Regions from separate parts of the Paenibacillus sp. FSL E2-0178 genome, predicted to be linked through region 2. Evidence: riboswitches for the same ligand, from Rfam matches in the RefSeq annotation. Region 2 holds a riboswitch; the other holds the start of a gene.

Region 1 (3,082 bases), 2.1 Mb from region 2:
CAGCGTCATGTGGGAAGGAATATGGCTAATAATATTGTCCTTGCTCTCCGGATCTACCCGGCGCAGGGCAACCGTAATGACCTGTGAACCCGAGCGGGCGATCACTTCGGGAATAAGAGTGTTGCGGCTGTATTTTCCGGTCCCGATGAACAGTCTGCTCGTTAAAGTAACTCCTCCAATAATCAAAGGATCCTGCATCATATCGCCTCCTGTGATAAGTCGTTGCCTTTATCTTAATTGCGTATTGGCATTCTTGCGTCTACCGCACACACAGTTACCAGTTACCTAGCCTCCGCCGACAAAATGAACCAGCTCAACTCGGTCACCTTCATTCAGCAATGTATCTTCATAAACCTCTCTGCCGGCAAGCTCACCATTCAGCTCCACAATAACCAGCTTCCCGGTCCACTCAGGCCGGGCCAGAAGATCAGCCAGCGTCCGGCAGCTCTCTTCATACCTTCCTCTGCGTCCGTTAACGGTCAAATTCATTCCAGTTCACCTCCTTTGCCCGGTAAGGGAGCTTCATTCAGGACTTCAGCATATGCTGCGGCCTGAACGGATGATCTGTAAGCCTGAGCGGCGCCAGCAGGATCCGTCGCTCCGCATATCCCGGACATTACGGCTATTCCGGCAGCCCCCTTCGACAGAACGATTCCGGTATTGCCCGGTGTGATGTTTCCGATAGCAATCAGCGGTATACTGCTGGAGCGGACGGCCAATTCCAGCTGCGCCAGGCCCCGTTCCCGCTGTCCGGGCTTGCAGGCCGTGGGGAATACATGTCCATACAGACAAAAGTCCGCTCCCTGCTGTCCGGCGCGTGCCGCTTCCTCCGGGGAATGCACCGACCTGCCCAGCCGCAGGCCCGGGGCAATGCCGCGCGCCTTGGCAGGCGGCAGGCTGTGCCAGGCCAATTGGACGCCGGCTGCCCCTGCTGCCAGAGCCACATCAATCCGGTCATTAATAACCAGCTTTGAGGGCGGAACCCCCGCTTGCAGCAACCGCTCTGCGGCAGCCAGAAGCTCCCGTGCGGACAGGGCTTTTTCCCGGAGATGGATATAATCCACCATGGTATGTACTGCAGCAGCCAGCCCCGCAAACTGCTCCGGATTCAGCCTCCCGTCCGAGATCAAATGGATTTTTTTCAGCACCTTCACCTTCCCCTCTATACGGCATTCCGGAAAATACAAAAAGACCGCCCCCTGTATCAGGAAGCAGTCCGGAATATAAGCAGGAATACCGGGTAAACCGTTACCCCTGCTGCATTATTCATTCTCCACTTCCCTACGCTGGTATAAACCAGATCAGGTTCAAAGGGTCCGAACAGATATGTTCGTCTCAGCCTTGCGGCACCCCTAGTGACCGTTCATATTCTATTGTTCTTGCAGTTTGTATATTAGCATATTATTCCTGTAAGAGCTATTCTTTAATAGATTCAATCATTTGCTCCAAGCGGATGAAGCGGCAAAAAAGCCAGCCTTCCGGCTGACTTTTCATCTGTTGAACGTTTGATTCTTTAAACCAGTATAAACTTATCCGGCTTACAAAGCAGTGCCAATGGTCAGCCGTTAACGATCTCGCCGCCGTTCACATGCATGACCTGTCCGCTCACATAAGAGGAATCATCGGAGGCCAGATATACATAAGCCGGTGCCAGCTCCTCGGGCTGTCCCGGACGCTTCATCGGCTGGGTGCCGCCGAATTCACTGACCTTCTTCGCGTCAAACGTAGACGGAATCAGCGGCGTCCAGATCGGGCCCGGTGCTACCGCATTCACGCGGATGCCTTGGTCTGCGAGATTCATCGACAGGGAGCGGGTGAAGCTGAGAATTGCTCCTTTGGTGGACGAATAGTCCAGCAGCTGCGGGCTGCCGCGGTACGCCGTGATAGACGTAGTGTTGATGATCGTGGAGCCTTTTTTGAGATGGGGCATCGCTGCCTTGGTCAGATAGAACATGGAGAATATATTCGTCCGGAACGTCCGCTCCAGCTGCTCGGCGGTAATGTCCTCAATCTTATCCTGCGGATGCTGCTCTGCCGCATTGTTGATCAGGATGTCCAGCTTGCCGAGTCCCTCAATGGTTTTATTAATCAGATCCTGACAGAAGGCCTCGACCCCGATATCACCGGAGATCAGAATACACTTTCGACCCTCCTGCTCCACCTGGCGTTTGGTTTCTTCCGCATCTTCATGCTCATTCAGATAGGATATCACCACATCTGCGCCTTCTTTGGCAAAATGAACGGCAACCGCACGCCCGATTCCGCTGTCCCCTCCGGTAATAAGCGCGGCCTTGCCCAGCAGCTTGCCTGCTGCCTTGTAAGCCGAGGTTTCAAACTCCGGAAGCGGGTTCATCTCGCTTTCAATTCCGGGCTGCTGGTCCTGTACCTGCGGAGGCAGGGTTTTGACGGGTTGTTTGCTGGTGTCTGGCATAATCCATTCTCCTTTCGCTGTACCGTTATACTGTTTTACTAATCATGTTAGGTTGGCTAAAAGTCTGGTGTTTATGCATCATACTTGCCTAGCAAAAATCGCTTTACGTTATTTTACTTACCACATAGGGAAGCCGGCCAAACAAAAAATCTTCAGTCCAACGCGTTCCCGCTCCATTATAGAGCCTGTAGAAGGAGAGTTATTCTCATGTCCAAAAAATCAAAAAGCATCATCGTTGCCGTCAAAGGTGTCATCCTGTATCAGGGCAGAATCCTCATCGTCAAGCGGGCTGCCGTCGATTCTGCAGGTGCCGGAAGCTGGGAATGTGCCGGAGGCAAAATCGAATTCGGTGAAAGCCTGGAGGCTGCACTGGAAAGAGAAATTCTTGAGGAAACCGGACTGGCGGTTACGACAGAACGTATCCTTTATGCGGTGACCCTGCTCACTGACCCTGCTAGACAGGTAGTGATTATCACCTATTTATGCCGCGCAGCCCGTGGCGAAATCCAGCTCTCGGAAGAGCATACCGATTACCGCTGGTGCACCGTGAGCGAAATGAATGCCCTGCTGCCGCCGCAGATTATCGCTGACTTTCAGGAGCACGGCATTTTTGAGCTGGAAGGGTTGTTGCGGTAAGTAATGAACGGTTTC
Region 2 (3,082 bases):
GATAATCAGCAGCGGTCCAAGGGCAATGGAGGGCACATTCTGGCTGAGGATCAGCAGCGGGTAGAGCGCTCGCTTAAGCCAGGGCAGCAGATGGAGCAGCAGAGCCACAATGAGGCCGATGCCGGTGCCGACCGGGAAGCCGATCAGGGTCAGCCGCAGCGTTGCGGCCGTATGCGCCCAGATCCCGGAGGCGTTGCCGCGTGATTCACGCGCGATATCGGACGGGCTGGGCAGCTGCCAGGCCGGGATATGGAACACCGATACCGCAATTTGCCATGCGCCCAGAAAAAAGATGACCGCCACAAGGGGCGGCCAGATTTGTCTCCAGGTGCTTCTCACGGCCGGTATTTCTCCGTCAGCTTGTCCATGCTAATGCCGCTGGGATTATGGGCGATCTTGATCTGGGAGATCACGCTCGGGCTGCCGGAGGCAATCAGTGCCTCATGCATCTGACGTACAACTTCCAGCAGCTCCGTGAGCTCGCCTTCCATGGTGGTATCAAGCGGATTCACCTGATGCTTGACCCCCGACTTCTGAATTACCTCAATCGCAGTGTCCACGTAAGGGATCGAATCCTCATTGTTTGGAGTCTTGGGAATTACCTGAATGCTAAGCAGTGTATTAGCCATTTATTATTCATTCCTCTCATGTGAGTTAGTGTCATTACTATTCCACTCGGTGTTTACTGGCCTTCCGGCAAAAATTCATTCGTAAACGTACTTGCGGCATCCAGCGGCTTATCGAGCAGCTTCAGGCCGTACATCCAGTCGGCATAATTCTGCCAGATTTCTAGCTTCTGCTCACCCCAGCGGGCGGCATCGTCCTTGTATTTCGGGCTGAGCCATTTCTGGCTGGCCAGCACCAGCTCGGGATCAAGATCAGGCACAGCGTCGGAGAGGACAGTGGCCGCTTCTTCCGGGTTGTCGATCGCGTATTGGTAACCTTTCGACGTAGCTTTGAGGAAAGCCTTCACCACTTCCGGATGCTCGGCGATTTCCTTCTCACTGGTTGTGAGCACCGGTGTGTAGTAATCCAGCTGCGGCGCGTAATCCTTCAGGTACAGCATATCCAGCGGCTCGCCGCGCAGCTCGGCTTCAATCCCGGTCCAGGCGTAGAAGATCCAGGCGAAGTCGATATCGCGTTTCACCGCAGTGAAGAAGTCAGCTTCGCCGATATTCACCAATTTCACTTTGGAGACATCTCCGCCATCGGGGTCCATGATGGCTTTCATGGCTGCTTCTTCCGCAGGAGAGCCCCAGCCTCCGTAGGTTTTGCCTTCGAAGTCTTTCGGCGTCTTAATGTTGCGGTCCTTTGGAGCGGCAAAGCCGGAGGTATTATGCTGAATGATAGCGGCGATGGATACGAGCGGCACATCCTGCAGGCGGGCCAGGGTGAGCGCCTCCTGTGCACTGATGCCAAACTGGGCTTCACCGGAAGTGACCATCGTATCCGAACCGGCGGAACCCGGCTGCACGATCTCTACGTCAAGACCTTCCTCTGCGTAATACCCCAGCTCTTTGGCGGTATACAGGCCGGTGTGATTCGTGTTCGGCGTCCAATCCAGCGCAATCTTAACCGGGGTCAGCTCTTTAGGCGCGTTGGTGGTGCCGGCTGCAGTTGCTTCAGGTGCAGCGGTGCTGTTCCCGGCGGCAGGTGTGCTGCCTCCGGCATTGCCGCCCGGGTTGCCGTTCCCGTTGCCGCATCCGGCCATCACGAGCACAAGCATAGAGCTGAGCAGCAGCGGTAATACTTTTTTGACTCCCATTTCTCTTCTCTCTCCTTCCAGCAATCCCTAGTCTTCCAAAATTCAGAGTAACCCATACCAAAAAGCGCCCCGGAGACCGGGACGCCAGTTACTTGCGCAAGGTGAGTTCAACTTCAGGCCCATGAAGGGGCTCGGGGTTGAATGAAGATTCCTACGCTGGCATTATCCAGATCAGGTATAAGGGTCAGTATCTTGTGGGATACAATCTCAGCCGGCCAATTCCAGCACCCCTGGTTCTATGAAGTTCACGGGTATTGCTATGTTCTTACGGTGTATTATAGACGGCAGTTCCGCTGTTGTCCAGTGGCCCCTCAATCCTTATCATAGAACCGCTTCTTACGGCGGCTGCGTATTCCGTTCCACGCCTCCCTCAGCGTCAGGCCCAGGCTGACTGCGATCCCGGAGAAGGTGAGGAACAGCGCCAGGTACTCAAACGCAGAGTACTCCAGCATTTTGCTCCAATCGATCGGTGCCTTCAAGTCCTCAATGACCTGATTCATTCCGTAAATCCCGCTTATTACCGTAAATACAGTCAGGACCATCAGCAGCGTATCCCGGCGTTTGGCCTGGAATTTATCCTGATACTGGAACAGGTCATTCAAGGTCATCTTCACTTCATCGAACAGGGCGTCATTGCCGTAAACCTTGCGCAGCTGGAAGAAGATCTCCCGTCCCTGCGACTGCGAAATCAGCTCCAGAAAGTAGAATTTGGCCGAGAACTTATTAATCAGGAAGATCAGATTCTCGATCTCGTCATAATCGTGGTTGATGCGCAGCCGGGAATGCAGATTGGCCAGCTTCAGCAGCACGATTTTATGAAAAATACTCAGCAGCAGCCCGTAATAATACTCCCCGTACATCTGATTAATCAGCTGGGTGGCGATGTCAGTTTCCGCCCGACTCAGGCAGCAGAAGGTCTGCTCATTGGTCATATAATAGGTGTCCGGCCCCCAGCGGCTGTAGCAATGCTCAGAGGTATACTGTTCGATATATTCGGGATCGCTGGCACTGGTATAGGGTTTACCCTCCATATTCAGCCCATCCAGCTGGGAGGCACGGTAGCGCAGCTCGACACTGATCTCATCTATTTCTTCCACGCGGTTGAAGCCATAGAAAGCCTGCACCAGCATCCGTTCATCCACGAAAAAAGGCAAGGTCTCAAAATACGCGCCATCGATCTCCGCAGGGTCGAGAAACGGCTCCAGCCCGGCAACCAGATTCTTGAATACGAAATCCTCTACCTGTCCAAAAGACTTCTTATGACAATGGATAAAGGACTGCTTATCCTGGTAGGATACGTCCTCCAGTGTACGGAAG

The links. A riboswitch is a leader RNA that binds a small molecule or an ion and turns the genes downstream of it on or off. The one in region 2 is predicted to bind thiamine pyrophosphate.
Region 1: linked by a shared signal. The riboswitch ahead of MHI42_RS09630 (thiamine phosphate synthase) and the one ahead of MHI42_RS18305 (ABC transporter substrate-binding protein) in region 2 are both predicted to bind thiamine pyrophosphate.

What each region holds. Positions count from the first base shown of each region.
Region 1 covers NZ_CP151953.1:2,132,315-2,135,396, forward strand. Annotated here, with positions in the region: gene MHI42_RS09620 (thiazole synthase) at 1-198, opposite strand, end outside; gene thiS (sulfur carrier protein ThiS) at 286-489, opposite strand; gene MHI42_RS09630 (thiamine phosphate synthase) at 486-1,148, opposite strand; TPP riboswitch at 1,262-1,364, opposite strand; gene MHI42_RS09635 (SDR family oxidoreductase) at 1,559-2,431, opposite strand; gene MHI42_RS09640 (NUDIX domain-containing protein) at 2,639-3,067, shown strand; gene MHI42_RS09645 (amidohydrolase family protein) at 3,071-3,082, shown strand, end outside.
Region 2 covers NZ_CP151953.1:4,219,148-4,222,229, reverse strand. Annotated here, with positions in the region: gene MHI42_RS18315 (ABC transporter permease) at 1-339, opposite strand, end outside; gene MHI42_RS18310 (MTH1187 family thiamine-binding protein) at 336-629, opposite strand; gene MHI42_RS18305 (ABC transporter substrate-binding protein) at 683-1,765, opposite strand; TPP riboswitch at 1,897-2,007, opposite strand; gene MHI42_RS18300 (hypothetical protein) at 2,077-3,082, opposite strand, start outside.